2 regions of the Streptomyces syringium genome follow, and region 2 is predicted to be linked to the other one. Evidence: riboswitches for the same ligand, from Rfam matches in the RefSeq annotation. Region 2 holds a riboswitch; the other holds the start of a gene.
What was found. A riboswitch is a leader RNA that binds a small molecule or an ion and turns the genes downstream of it on or off. The one in region 2 is predicted to bind cobalamin.
Positions count from the first base shown of each region.

Region 1: another riboswitch for cobalamin. It lies ahead of JO379_RS08320 (cobalamin biosynthesis protein); the one in region 2 lies ahead of cobN (cobaltochelatase subunit CobN).

Region 1 covers NZ_JAGIOH010000001.1:1,884,074-1,891,548, forward strand. Annotated here, with positions in the region: gene JO379_RS08295 (hypothetical protein) at 1-326, opposite strand, end outside; gene JO379_RS08300 (alpha/beta hydrolase family protein) at 498-1,628, opposite strand; gene JO379_RS08305 (class II aldolase/adducin family protein) at 1,704-2,375, opposite strand; gene JO379_RS08310 (inorganic phosphate transporter) at 2,489-3,727, shown strand; gene JO379_RS08315 (hypothetical protein) at 3,761-4,009, shown strand; cobalamin riboswitch at 4,127-4,265, shown strand; gene JO379_RS08320 (cobalamin biosynthesis protein) at 4,397-5,482, shown strand; gene JO379_RS08325 (cobyric acid synthase) at 5,512-7,236, shown strand; gene JO379_RS08330 (putative cobaltochelatase) at 7,236-7,475, shown strand, end outside.
Region 2 covers NZ_JAGIOH010000001.1:6,592,911-6,600,385, forward strand. Annotated here, with positions in the region: gene JO379_RS28965 (cobalt-precorrin-6A reductase) at 1-466, shown strand, start outside; gene JO379_RS28970 (precorrin-2 C(20)-methyltransferase) at 627-2,138, opposite strand; gene JO379_RS28975 (precorrin-8X methylmutase) at 2,135-2,779, opposite strand; gene JO379_RS28980 (ferredoxin-like domain-containing protein) at 2,823-4,208, opposite strand; cobalamin riboswitch at 4,281-4,425, shown strand; gene cobN (cobaltochelatase subunit CobN) at 4,516-7,475, shown strand, end outside.

The sequences.
Region 1 (7,475 bases), 4.7 Mb from region 2:
GCCCGGTCCCAGTCGGCCCGCACCTGCCGGTCGGTGAGCCCGAGCGCGTCGGCGGCCCGCCCGGCCGTGTCGTCGCAGAGCCCGCCGGCCTCGCCGGGCCGCAGCGAGGTGCCGCGGCCGCATTCGGCGGCCACCCAGCGGGCCAGCCGGACGGCACCGGTCAGGCCGCCTCTGGCCTGCCGGGCGAGTTCCGTCGGCGCCGGGGTGCCCGCGGGCGGGCGGGGCGCCGGTCGGGAGCCGCGATTCGCCACGGCCCGGCGGGCAGCGGCGATCGGCTGTCGGGGGACCAGTCTGAGCCGGGAGTCGCGCGGAGTACGGGACGTCACAGGAGCAGTCTTGCCGTTGACGCTCCGAAAACCCAATCGGGATCAACTATCCGGCCGTTCAGGGCCGGTAACCGGCGGTACGGAATCTTCGCGTCCGGTCGTAGGGGACGTCACGGGGGCCTCTCGACGCCCTCCCGTCCCTCGTTTTCGGTCAGAACAAGGCAGAGCAAGTCAGAGCAAGGGGGTCAGGAAGCGGCGCAGTGCCTCTTCGTAGCGCACGGGGTTCGCGTTCCACATCGCGGCGTGCGGGGCGTGCGGGACGGTGTGCGGGTGGATCAGTTCCGGCCGGCGCGCGATGAGCGCCCGGGAGTGCTCCCAGGGCGCCAGGGTGTCGCCGGGGCCGTGCACGAGCAGGGCCGGGACGGTCAGCCGGGCGGGGTCGGTGGCGGTGATCAGTCCGCCCGGGGCCAGTCCCGTGCGGCCCTCGGCGGCCCGTACGGCGAGCGGGAGCAGCGCGGCGGGGACCCGGGTGGCGGCGAAGGAGCGCAGCAGCAGGGGCCAGTCGAGGACGGGCGAGTCCATGACGAGGCCCACGACGCGGTGGCACAGCGCGGAGTCCAGGGCGGCGAGCAGGGCCATGGTGGCGCCGGTGGACCAGCCGTGCAGGACGACGCGGCGCGCGCCGTAGCGGAGGGCGTAGCGGATGGCCGCGTCGAGATCACGCCATTCCGCGGCGCCGAAACGGCTGATTCCGTCCCTCGGGCGGGGGGCGCCGGGGTCGCCCCGGTAGGCGACGTCCAGGACGGGGACCCGCAGGGCGCGCAGGAAGGGCATGACGACCATGGGGTGCTCGCGGGTGGTGCCGATGCCGTGCACGGTGATCACCCAGGTGTCGCGGGGGCCGGGCACGAACCAGGCGGGCAGCGGCCCGAGCTCGCCGGGCACCTCGACGTCGGCGTGGTCGAGGCCGAGGGCGTCGCGCGGGTTGCCGGAGTAGACCTGCGGCGTGAGCCACGCGCGCGTGCCCGGCAGCACCATGCCATGGGTGACGCGCTCCAGGCGGCGTACGACGCAGTCGGCGGGGTGCTCCTCCCCGACGACGGGGCCGACGACGGCGTGCAGGCCGCGCGCGACCAGTCCGTACGTACCGGGGCGCTCGCTGGCGAGGCTGCGGGTGAGGGTGACCGTGCCGTCCCCGGTGGCGTGCACCGTCAGCTGTGGTTCGCCGGGCGGCGGGCGGCCCGGGGCGGGCTTGAGGGCGGCGTCGCTCGCGTACCGTCCGGCCGCCAGGGCGGCCGCTCCGGCACCGAGTACGGTCGTGGCGGCCGTCAGGAGAGGGGCCGCCGCTGTACGCGGGCGCATCCCTTCCAGTGTGTGGGGCCCCGGCGCCCCCGGCCAGTGGGCGGCTTCGGGCCGCCGTGGGCGCCGGGGCGGGGGTCAGCGCTGTCCGTAGCCGCGGAGTTTGCCGGCGACCTCGGCGACCTGGGCTCCGGTCAGCAGCGTCGGGGTGTGGCCGGGAACGGTGGCGGCGGTCAGCCAGAGGCGGCACATCCATTCCAGCTGGGCCGTGCGGTCGTACGCCTGGTCGAGGGTGCTGCCGTAGGTGACCGTGCCGTGGTTGCGCAGCAGGGCACCGGTGCGTCCGTCGAGGGCGGCCAGGAGGTGGCCGGCCAGTTCCTCGGTGCCGTAGAGGGCGTAGGGGGCGACCCGGACCGGGCCGCCGAGGGCCGCCGCCATGTAGTGGACCAGCGGCAGCTCGTCGACGAGGGTGGAGACGGCGGTGGCGTGGACGGCGTGGGTGTGCACGATCGCCCGGGCGTCGGTGGCACGGTAGACGGCGAGGTGCATGGGCAGCTCGCTGGTGGGGGTCAGCTCGCCGAGGACTTGTCGGCCGTCGAGGTCGACGCCGACGGCGTCGCCGGGGCCGAGCCGGTCGTAGGGGACCCCTGAGGGAGTGACAAGAACAACATCGCCGACCCGTGCGGAGACGTTGCCGGAGGTGCCCACCACCAGCCCCTCCGAGGTGGTGCGACGGGCCGTGGTGACCACGTCCGCCCATGTCCGCGGGATCTCCCCGGGGTCGGCTATCCGGTCTTCGGTCGCTGTCATCGTTATCCGCCTCCGGTTGGCGTCACTGCTCGGTCCGTTCCAGTTCACCTTCCGTTCACCCAGGGTCCCTACGGTCGCCGCGTACCTGACCATCGAGCTGATTGCCTGGGTGAATGGAAAACATCACGCTTCTCATCGGGATCGTGATCGTCACGGCCTTGGTGTTCGACTTCACGAACGGCTTCCACGACACGGCCAACGCCATGGCCACCACCATCTCCACCGGGGCGCTCAAGCCCAAGACCGCGGTGGCCATGTCGGCCGTGCTGAATCTCGTCGGCGCGTTCCTGTCCGTGGAGGTCGCGGCGACGATCTCCAAGGGCATCGTCGACGAATCAGGCATCCGGCCGGAGATCATCTTCGCCGGACTGGTCGGCGCGATCGTCTGGAACCTGCTCACCTGGCTCGCGGGCCTTCCCTCCAGCTCCTCGCACGCGCTGTTCGGCGGCCTGATCGGCGCGACCATCGCCTCGGTGGGCACGGACGCCGTCCACGGTGACGCCGTCGTCATGAAGGTCCTCATCCCCGCCGTCGTCGCCCCGGTCGTGGCCGGCCTGGCGACCGTGCTCGCGACCCGGCTGACCTACCGCCTGGCGCGCGACACCGACCCCGAGGCCAGCGCCAAGGGCTACCGCGCCGGGCAGATCGCCTCGGCCGCCCTGGTCTCCCTCGCCCACGGCACCAACGACGCCCAGAAGACCATGGGCATCATCACCCTCGCCCTGATCTCCGGCGGCGCGCTGGGCGCGGACGCCGACCCGCCGATGTGGGTCATCGCCTCCGCCGGCATCGCCATCGCGCTCGGCACCTACCTCGGCGGCTGGCGCATCATCCGCACCCTGGGCAAGGGCCTCGCCGACATCCAGCCGCCGCAGGGCTTCGCCGCCCAGACCGGCGCCGCCGTCACCATCCTGGCCTCCTCCCACATCGGCTTCGCGCTCTCCACCACCCAGGTCTGCTCCGGCGCCGTCATGGGTGCGGGCAAGGGCCGCAAGGGCGGCGTGGTGCGCTGGTCCACCGCCGGCCGCATGATCGCCGCCTGGGGCCTGACCCTCCCGGCCGCCGGCCTCGTCGGCGCCGGTGCCGCCCTCCTCGCCGACCGGGGCGACTGGGGCGTCGCCACCGTCGCCGTGCTCGCCGTCGCCGCCTGTGGCGCGATCTGGCTGGCCTCGCGCCGCAAGCCCGTGACCCACGACAACGTCAACGAGCTCGACGGCCAGCACGCCGAGCCCGCCGGTGTCGTCACCGCCGCCCTCCAGGCCGTCGCCCCGCCGCCGGCCGGGCTCCTCCCGGACCGGGCCGCCTCGGCTCCCCGCGAGCCCGAGCGCACCCCGGCCGCCGCGACCGGCTGACGCCGGACCAGCCAGCCTTAAGGAAGAACGCTAATGAACATCGACTGGGCATCTCTCGGCCAGGTCTTCGGCGTCAGCCTCGTCGTCACCGTCGCGATGGTGGGCGTCTTCACCCTCGGCATCGTCGGCACGTCCCGCAAGCCCCAGGGCGCGGGGGACGGCGCCGCCGGCGCGGCGGCGGCCACCACGGCGCCGACCACGGTGGCGCGCACCGGCGCGTACGCCTGCTTCGCGCTGTGCGCGGCGGCTGTCGGGTACGGCATCTACCTCATCGTCGCCTGATCGTCCGCCGACGACGGTCCACCCACGGCCCGGGGCGGCCATGGCCGCAGGTCAAACGTGAGTTGACGGCCGTTCCCGGGCCGTGGTGGACTTCCGGGGCCAAACGGCGACAGCAAGAGGAAGCCGGTGCGAGTCCGGCGCGGTCCCGCCACTGTCACCGGGGAGCGCTCCCCCACCCCGTGGGTCCATAGGGGTCACGGCTCGCCGACGCGAGCTGGAAGACCGGGGGCGGCGCCGATCCGGGAGCCAGGAGACTCTGGTCGCCGGTCACGTCGAACCAGGGCGCGGACCCTGAGTGAGGACACATCGCGATGCCCGGCTGCCGCCCCACACCCCCTCCTTCCGTCTTCCGTGCACCCCTCCGAGGCGTGACGGCGGTCTGATCCGATGCGTGCCGATCACGTCGGTTTCGCGTCCGGTGCCGCGCTCGGCTTCCTCGGCGACCTCCTCGTGGGCGATCCCCGCCGCGGCCACCCCGTGGCCGCCTTCGGGCGCGCCGCGCAAGGCGTCGAGCGACGGCTGTGGCGTGACCACCGCGGCTACGGCGCCCTGCACACCCTGGTGTGCGCGGGCGGCAGCGCCGCGGGCGCCGCTCTGCTGACCCGTGCCGTACGGAACTCCCCCCGCGCGCACATCGCGCTGACCGCCGCCGCCACCTGGGCCGTGCTCGGCGGCACCTCCCTGGGCCGGGAGGCCCGGGCCGTCGGCGGTGCCCTGGCCGCGGGGGACCTGGACGTCGCCCGGGAGCGGCTGCCGCATCTGTGCGGCCGTGACCCGCAGTCGCTGGACGCGCAGCAGATCGCGCGGGCGGTCGTCGAGTCCGTCGCCGAGAACACCTCCGACGCCGTCGTGGGCGCCCTCGTCTGGGGCGCCCTGGGCGGTGTGCCCGGGCTCGTCGGCTTCCGCGCGGTCAACACCCTGGACGCGATGGTCGGCCACAAGTCCGCGCGCTACCGGCGGTTCGGCTGGGCCTCGGCCCGTCTCGACGACGTCGTCGGCTGGCCCGGCGCCCGGCTCACCGCCGCCCTCGCCGTCCTGGCCGGCCCCGACCCGCGCGGCGCCTGGCGGGTGGCCCGGCGCGACGCCGCCCGGCACCCGAGCCCCAACGCGGGCCCCGTCGAGGCCGCCTTCGCCGGTGCGCTCGGCGTCCGGCTGGGCGGCACCCTCGCCTACGCGGGCCGCGTCGAACACCGTCCCGTCCTGGGCGCGGAGCTGCGCCCGGTCCGGGCGGCCGACATCGAGCGCGCGGTACGGCTCTCGCGCCGGGTGTCGCTGCTGGCCCTCGGGGTCGCGATCGCCGGGCGGTACGCCGTCACCGGCGCGCGGGCCGCGACGCGCTCCACGAGCGGTGCGCCGACCGGGCGCGCCCTGGGCAGACTTCCGGCGGCCGCCCGGCCCGTACGGACGGTACGGACGGCACTACGGATCACACAACGGGTCATAGCTCCCACGCAGCACAGGAGGAACCGGTGACAGCGGACAGGAGCGGGCCCACGGGCCCGCTGGGCGGGGGCCTGCTGGTGGCCGGGACCACCTCGGACGCGGGCAAGAGCGTGGTCACGGCCGGGATCTGCCGGTGGCTGGTCCGCAAGGGCGTCAAGGTCGCGCCCTTCAAGGCGCAGAACATGTCGCTGAACTCGTTCGTGACGCGCGAGGGCGCCGAGATCGGCCGGGCGCAGGCCATGCAGGCCGCCGCCGCCCGCGTCGAGCCCAGCGCCCTGATGAACCCCGTGCTCCTCAAGCCCGGCAGTGACCGCAGCAGCCAGGTGGTGCTGCTGGGCAAGCCGGTGGGCGAACTCAGCGCGCGCGGGTACTTCGGGGGGCCCGGGGCGCCTGAGGGGTCGTCGGGTGCTTCCCTGTACGGCGGGCGGCGGGAGGCGCTGCTCGGGACGGTGACGGAGTGTCTGGAGGAGCTGCGGCGTACGCACGACGCGGTGATCTGTGAGGGCGCCGGCAGTCCCGCCGAGATCAATCTGCGCCGCACGGACATCGTCAACATGGGCATCGCCCGGGCGGCCCGGCTGCCGGTCGTCGTGGTCGGCGACATCGACCGGGGCGGGGTCTTCGCGTCCTTCTTCGGTACGACGGCGCTGCTGTCCCGCGAGGACCAGGCGCACATCGCGGGGTACATGGTCAACAAGTTCCGGGGCGATGTGACGCTCCTGGAGCCGGGCCTTGAGATGCTGCGGGACCTCACCGGCCGGCCGACCGTGGGCGTGCTGCCGTTCGCGCACGGCCTCGGCATCGACGAGGAAGACGGTCTGCGGGTCTCGATGCGCGGCGCGGTGCGCGAGTCGGTGGTGGCCCCGCCGCACGGCGCGGACGTGCTGCGCGTCGCGGTGTGCGCGGTGCCGCTGATGTCGAACTTCACGGACGTCGACGCGCTGGCCGCGGAGCCGGGCGTGATCGTGCGCTTCGTGGACCGCCCGGAAGAGCTGGCCGACGCGGACCTGGTCATCGTGCCGGGCACCCGGGGGACGGTGAAGGCCCTGGCCTGGCTGCGGGAGCGCGGGCTCGCGGACGCGCTGAAGCGGCGCGCCGCCGAGGGGCGGCCGGTGCTGGGCATCTGCGGCGGCTACCAGCTGCTGGGCGAGCGCATCGAGGACGACGTGGAGTCCCGGGCCGGCACGGTCGAGGGCCTCGGGCTGCTGCCGGTGCGGGTGCGGTTCGCCCGGGAGAAGACGCTGGAGCGCCCGGTCGGCGAGGCGCTCGGCGAGCGCGTGGAGGGCTACGAGATCCACCACGGCGTCGCGGAGGTGACCGGCGGGGACGAAGCGTTCGTCTCCGACGGCCATGGCCGCGGCCTGGACGGCTGCCGGGTGGGTTCGGTCTGGGGTACGCACTGGCACGGTTCGCTGGAGAGCGACGGCTTCCGCCGGGCGTTCCTGCGGCGCGTGGCGGACGCGGCGGGCCGGTCCTTCGTCCCGGCGCCGGACACCAGTTTCGCGGCCCTGCGCGAGGAACAGCTGGACCGGCTCGGTGATCTGATCGAGCGGCACGCGGACACGGACGCGCTGCTGCGGCTGATCGAGCAGGGGGTGCCGGCCGGGCTGCCGTTCGTCCCGCCCGGTGCGCCCGCGCACCCCGCCGACGCCCCCGCGGACGGGAAGCCGGCCGTCCCCGCACAACCCTCGGACGGCGCGGCGGACACCACGCCGGAGACCGCCGCCGCCGAGGCGCCCGACCAGAGTCGTTCCTTTGAAGCCCTTGAAGGGGGTACCCGCTGATGGCCTCGGCCACCTACCCGTTCACCGCGGTCGTCGGAATGGACGACATGCGGTTGGGTCTGCTGCTCAACGCGATCTCGCCGTCGATCGGCGGTGTGCTCGTCCGGGGCGAGAAGGGGACCGCCAAGAGCACGATGGTGCGCGGCATCGCGGCGCTGATGCCCGCCGTCGACGTCGTCACCGGCTGCCGCTTCTCCTGCGACCCCGCCCTGCCCGATCCCGCCTGCCCCGACGGCCCG
Region 2 (7,475 bases):
CCTCCGCCGTCCCGGCTGGGTCGCGGAGCCGGGCGACGACTGGCACCCGGTCGGCTCGCTGGCCGAGGCGGCGGACGCGATCCCTGCGCTCGGGAAGCGGGCGTTCCTGACCACCGGGAGGATGGGCCTCGCGGCCTTTGCCCACCTGGAGGATATGTGGTTCCTCGTCCGCTCCGTGGACGCCCCGCAACCGCCGGTGCCGGCCCGCACGGAGGTGCTGCTGGCCCGGGGCCCCTTCACGGTGGAGGGCGAGGCGGAGCTGTTGCGCCGCCACGGCATCGACGTCCTGGTCACGAAGGACAGCGGGGCGGCGGCGACGGCCGCGAAGCTCGTCGCCGCCCGGCAGGCGGGCATCCCCGTGGTGATCGTCCGCCGGCCCCCGGCGCCGGAGGGGGTGCCCGTCGCGCCGGACCCGGCGGAGGCGGTGGAATGGGTGCGGGCGACCATGCAGGGCGGGCGGGCTTGACCCTCCGCTGTCCCCGGGGCGGAGGCGCTGCGGGCCCGGCCTCCGGCTGGACCCGCCCCAGGCCGACGGCCCCCGTCCCGCCCGCCGGCCGAAGGCGGGAAACGATCGCCCGCATGGTGCGGACCGCCCGGACCGCACCAGGCCCGCCGCAGGTGAACGGCTACCCCTCCGGATACCGCCGGGGCGTCCAGACGATCTCCTCGCCGCCGTCGGGACCACGCCGTACCGTGCGGGTCTGGGTGGAGCCCACGATGAGGATCGTGCGCATGTCGACCTGTTCCGGGTCCAGTTCGCCGAGCCGGACGATCCGTACGCTCTCCTCCGGACCGCCCACGTCCCGGCCCAGGACGACCGGGGTGTCCGCCGGGCGGTGTTCCAGGAGGAGGTCGCGGGCCTTGCCGACCTGCCAGACGCGGCTGCGGGAGCCGGGGTTGTACAGGGCGAGGACCAGGTCCGCCGCCGCGGCCGACCGCAGTCGCTCGGCGATGACCTCCCACGGCTTGAGCCGGTCGGACAGCGACACGACCGCGTAGTCGTGGCCGAGCGGCGCGCCCGCCCGTGAGGCGGCGGCGTGGGCCGCCGTCATGCCGGGCAGCACCCGCACGGGCACCTCGCGGTACGGGTCCTCGGAGGCGACCTCCAGGACGGCCGTCGCCATCGCGAAGACGCCCGGGTCGCCGGAGGAGACGACGGCGACCCGCCGCCCCTGCCGGGCGAGGTCGAGCGCGAACTCGGCACGCTCGGACTCCACCTTGTTGTCGGACGGGTGCCGTCGCTGGCCCGGCCGGACGGGCACCCGGTCCACGTACGTGCTGTAGCCGACGATGTCCTCGGCTGCCGCCAGCTCGCCGCGCGCCTCCGGCGTCAGCCACAGCGGGCCGGCCGGGCCGAGCCCGACGACCACGACCTCGCCCCGGCCCGAGGCGGCCGGAGCCGCGTCGACGCGGCTCGGCAGCACCGCCACCGAGAAGTACGGCACCGACGCCGGGCCCACGTCGGCCAGCAGGCCCGTACGCTCCCCGGGCATCGTGGCGCGCTCGACGTACCGCGCGTCCGCGAGCCGGCCCGCGCTCTCCAGCGCGCCCCGCACGGCGGGGAACGTCCGGCCGAGCTTCATCACCACGGCCGAGTCGGTCGAGGCCAGGCGGGCCGTCAGCTCCTCCTCGGGCAGCGTGCCCGGCAGGATCGTCAGGACCTCCTCGCCCTCCACCAGCGGCTCACCCAGCCGGGCCGCCGCCGCGCTGACGGACGTGACCCCGGGGATCACCTCCGTCGGGTAGCGGTGGGCGAGCCGCTTGTGCATGTGCATGTACGAGCTGTAGAAGAGCGGGTCGCCCTCCGCGAGCACCGCGACCGTGCGCCCGGCGTCCAGGTGGACGGCCAGCCGCGCCGCGGCCTCCTCGTAGAACTCCTCCATCGCGCCCCGGTAGCCACCGGGGTGGTCGGTGGTCTCCGTGGTGACGGGGTAGACCAGCTGCTCCTCGATGTGGTCGGGGCGCAGATGGCGTTCGGCGATGGTGCGCGCGATGCTGCGGCCGTGCCGGGCGCTGTGGTACGCGACGACGTCGGCCGCGGTGATGACCTCGACGGCCCGCACGGTCATCAGCGACGGATCGCCGGGGCCGAGGCCCACTCCGTACAGTCGGCCCGTCGTCGAAGGCTGCTCGTTCACTCTTCCTCGCTCGCTATCGCGTTGATCGCCGCCGCTGCCATGGCGCTGCCGCCGCGACGGCCCCGCACCACCAGATAGTCGAGCCCCAGCGGGCTGTCGGCCAGGGCGTCCTTGGACTCGGCGGCACCGATGAAGCCCACCGGTATGCCGATGACCGCGGCCGGACGCGGCGCCGCCGCCCCGCCTGCCCCTCCTTCTGCGAGCATCTCCAGCAGACGGAACAGCGCCGTCGGCGCGTTGCCGACCGCGACGACCGCGCCGTCGAGCTTCTCGCGCCACAGCTCCAGGGCCGCCGCGCTGCGGGTCGTGCCCATCCGCCGTGCCAGCTCCGGCACCGACGGGTCGGCGAGGGTGCACAGCACCTCGTTGTCCGCGGGCAGCCGCTTGCGGGTCACCCCGCTGGCGACCATGTTCGCGTCGCACAGGATCGGCGCCCCGGCGCGCAGCGCCTCGCGGGCCCGCGCCACCACCTGGGGGGAGTACGCGAGGTCCCGTACGAGATCGACCATCCCGCAGGCGTGGATCATGCGCACCGCGACCTGGCTGACGTCCGGCGGCAGTCCGCCGAGGTCGGCCTCGGCCCTGATGGTGGCAAAGGACTGGCGGTAGATGGACGCGCCGTCCTTCTCGTACTCGAACACTGTGCCTCGCTTGCTGGGTTGCGCCTGGTGGTGTCGTGCAGGGTCAGTCCGCGGAGGTACGAGCCGCCGCGACCGCGTCGGCCAGTCCCCCCGCTCTGGCTGTTTCCGTCTTCGTTTCCGTCTCCCCGTCCCGTACCGCGATCCGGTAGCCGTCCCCGGTCGCGAGCACGTCGACCCATGTCCCGCCCGGGTGGCCGCACCGCCGCTCGCAGCCGGACCAGTACACCGGGAGCCCCGCCGGGGGCAGTCCCGCGAGGCAGGCCGCCGCGTCCGCCCGTACGTCCGCGAGGGACTTGGCGCAGCCCGGCCGGCCCGCGCACGCGCCCGCCCGGTGCCAGGGGGACGTGGTGGAGGTGACGAGTCCGGCGTCCGCGAGCGCCGTCAGCCGGGAGCGGGCCGTACCGGCCGGGAGGCCGGGGACGACGATGCCGCGCCAGGGTGTCACACGCAGCTCGCCCGTCCCGTCCCGGTCGGCCGTGGTGGCCACGAGCCGCCACTGGGCGGCGGTCAGCCGCCCGAGCGGCGCGGTCACCGACAGGGCGCACCGCCCGTCCCCGCCGGTGACCAGGCCGGGCCCGACCGGGGGCCCGTGCGGGAGACGGGGCCGGGGCAGCGGGACGCAGTCGATGCCCGCGGCCGTCAGCCGGTCACCCAACGCTTCGACGCGCGGGCGGTGTTCGGGGGCCAGGTCCCGCACCCGCCAGGCCTTGGCGCCGCCGCGGGCCGCCGCCGCGAGGAACTCGCGCGCGGCCAGCACGGCCGCGCGCGGCGCGTCACAGGCGGCGATGCGCAGACCGGGCCCGGTGGCGGCGAAGCACACGGTGGCCTGCCCCGCACCGCTTGCGATCAATGTCACATCGGGGCCGAGGGCCACGATGTCGCCGCGGCCGTCGTCCAGGCCGAAGAGGAAACGACCCGACAAACCTGACAAATCCAGGCCGTCGGAGGGGTCGGGCGCATCGGACGCGGGGGTGCACAGGAGTGCGTCCAGGGCGCGCGCCCAGGCCTGCACATCGGTTGCCCCGGCGGGGGACGGCTCCACGGCCCCGTCCAGACCGCACAACGGCGAGGCCGCCACATTGCGCACCCGGTCGTACCGGTCCGACGGCAGCAGCCCCGCCGCCCGCAACCGGCCGGCCAGTTCACCGCCGCAGCCGTCGGACAGCCCGCGCAGCTGGACGTTGCCGCGCGAGGTGATGTCGAGGTTCCCGTCGCCCAGCTCCTCGGCGACCAGCGCCAATGCCATCGCCTGACGGGCCGTCAACAGCCCGGCGGGCAACCGGACGCGCGCCAGCGCACCGTCGTCCGCGGTGTGCAGCCGCAGCGCTCCGGGGCAGGCGTCGCCGCCCGCTCGGACGGTCCGTCCGCCGGCGGCCGGTTTATCCCGCTCCGAGGGGGATGGGGGGGTGACGGGCATGGCGGCGAGCATACCGACGATCACACCGGGTGCACCGTCCTGTGCCAAACGGCCAGCGCTTACTATGCTCACCGGTGGCCAGAATCTCTTTGTTCGTCCTCTGGTCCGCCAAACGCCAGCGACGGCGTCAGGGGAGGAAGCCGGTGAGACTCCGGCACGGTCCCGCCACTGTGAGCCCGGCAGCGATGCCGGGCGAGTCAGGAACTCCCGCCGTCCTCCAACCGCCCGGGGCGCGGACCCCGAGGAAGGCCAGCCGCCGCATGCGCACCATCCGGTCCGGCGTACCCCGGGCGACCCTCGATGCCCTGGGGAGCGCCGCGTGATCCTTCTCCTGTCGACGTCCGACACCGACCTGCTCAGCGCCCGCGCGGCTGCCGCTCACGGAGGCCCGGTCCCGTACCGCCTGGCCAACCCCGCCCGGCTCGCGCTTGACGACCTGCCCGCCCTCCTGGACGGCACCGACCTCGTCGTCGTCCGCCTCCTCGGCGGCATCCGTGCCTGGCAGGAGGGGCTCGACCTGCTGCTCGCCGGGGACCGCCCCGTCGTCGTCCTCACCGGCGAACAGGCGCCCGACGCCCAGCTGATGGAGGCCTCCACCGTCCCCATCGGCATCGCCGCCGAGGCCCACGCCTACCTCGCGCACGGCGGCCCCGACAACCTCGAACAGCTCGCGCGGTTCCTCTCCGACACCGTGCTGCTCACCGGCCACGGCTTCGAGGCGCCCGCCCCCGCCCCCACCTGGGGTCCGCTGGAGCGCACCCCCAAGCCCGGCGCCACCGGCCCGCTCATCGCGGTGCTCTACTACCGCGCCCACCACATGAGCGGCAACACCGCCTTCGTGGAAACCCTGTGCGGGGCCATCGAGGACGCGGGCGGCCGCGCCCTGCCGCTGTACGTCGCCTCGCTGCGCGCCCCCGAGCCGGAGCTCATCGAGGCGCTCGGCACCGCCGACGCCGTCGTCACCACCGTCCTCGCCGCGGGCGGCACCAAGCCCGCGGCGGCCTCCGCCGGCGGCGACGACGAGTCCTGGGACGCCGGCGCCCTCGCCGCGCTCGACGTGCCGATCCTCCAGGCCCTGTGCCTGACCGGACCCCGCAGCGCCTGGGAGGAGAACGACGAGGGCCTCTCGCCGCTCGACGCCGCCACCCAGGTCGCCGTCCCCGAGTTCGACGGCCGCCTCATCACCGTCCCGTTCTCCTTCAAGGAGGTCGACGACGACGGCCTGCCGATGTACGTGGCCGACGCCGAGCGCGCCTCCCGCGTCGCCGGCATCGCCGTGCGCCACGCCCGGCTGCGCCACATCCCCGCGGCCGACAAGCGCCTCGCGCTGGTCCTCTCCGCCTACCCCACCAAGCACTCCCGCATCGGCAACGCCGTCGGGCTCGACACCCCCGCCAGCGCCGTGGCGCTGCTGCGCCGACTGCGCGAGGAGGGCTACGACTTCGGTACGGAGGAGGTCCCCGGCCTCGCGTCCGGTGACGGCGACGAGCTGATCTACGCCCTCATCGAGGCCGGCGGCCACGACCAGGAGTGGCTCACCGAGGAGCAGCTCGCCCGCAACCCCGTCCGCATCCCGGCCGCCGACTACCGGCGCTGGTTCGCCGAGCTGCCCGCCGAGCTGCGCGAGGCCGTCGAGGAGCACTGGGGCCCGGCGCCCGGCGAGATGTTCGTCGACCGCAGTGCCAACCCCGAGGGCGACATCGTCCTCGCGGCGCTGCGCCGCGGCAACCTCCTCGTCCTCATCCAGCCGCCGCGCGGCTTCGGCGAGAACCCCATCGCGATCTACCACGACCCCGATCTGCCGCCCTCGCACCACTACCTCGCCGCCTACCGCTGGATCGCCGCCTCCCGCGCGGACGGCGGCTTCGGCGCCGACGCCATGGTCCACCTCGGCAAGCACGGCAATCTGGAGTGGCTGCCCGGCAAGAACGCCGGCCTGTCCGCCGCCTGCGGCCCGGACGCCGCCCTCGGCGACCTGCCGCTGATCTACCCCTTCCTCGTCAACGACCCCGGTGAAGGCACCCAGGCCAAGCGCCGCGCCCACGCCACCCTCGTCGACCACCTCGTGCCGCCGATGGCCCGCGCCGAGTCCTACGGCGACATCGCCCGCCTGGAGCAGCTCCTCGACGAGTACGCGTCCATCTCCGCGATGGACCCGGCCAAGCTGCCCGCCATCCGCGCCCAGATCTGGACGCTCATCCAGGCCGCGAAGCTCGACCACGACCTCGGCCTCGACGACCGTCCGGACGACGACGGGTTCGACGACTTCCTGCTGCACGTCGACGGCTGGCTGTGCGAGGTCAAGGACGCCCAGATCCGCGACGGTCTGCACGTCCTCGGTGGCGCGCCCACCGGTGAGGCGCGCGTCAACCTCGTCCTGTCGATCCTGCGCGCCCGTCAGATCTGGGGCGGCACGCAGGCCCTGCCGGGTCTGCGCGAGGCCCTCGGCCTCGACGAGTCCGCCGCCACCCGCACCACCGCCGACGAGGCGGAGGAGCGGGCCCGCGCGCTCGTCCAGGCCATGGAGGACGCGGACTGGGACCCGGCCGCGGTCGCTTCCGTGGCGCGGGAGCACGGTGAACAGGTCGCCGCGATCCTCGACTTCGCCGCCCGCGAGGTCGTGCCCCGCCTGGCCGCCACCACCGACGAGATCGACCACGCGGTGCACGCCCTGAACGGCGGCTTCGTGCCGGCCGGCCCGTCCGGCTCGCCCCTCCGCGGCCTGGTCAACGTCCTCCCGACGGGCCGCAACTTCTACTCCGTCGACCCCAAGGCCGTCCCCAGCCGGCTCGCGTGGGAGACCGGCCAGGCCCTCGCCGACTCCCTGCTGCAGCGCTACCGCACCGACCACGGCGACTGGCCGAAGTCGGTGGGCCTGTCCCTGTGGGGCACGAGCGCGATGCGCACCTCCGGCGACGACGTCGCCGAGGCCCTCGCCCTGATGGGTGTCCGCCCGCTCTGGGACGACGCCTCACGCCGGGTCAACGGCCTGGAGCCGATCCCGCTGGCGGAGCTGGGCCGCCCCCGCATCGACGTCACCCTGCGCATCAGCGGCTTCTTCCGTGACGCCTTCCCGCACGTCATCGGCCTCCTCGACGATGCGGTCCGGCTGGCCGCCGCCCTCGACGAGCCCGCCGACGACAACTACGTCCGCGCCCACGCCCAGGCCGACCTCGCCGAGCACGGTGACGAACGCCGCGCCACCACCCGCATCTTCGGCTCCCGCCCCGGCACCTACGGCGCGGGCCTGCTCCAGCTCATCGACAGCCGCGACTGGCG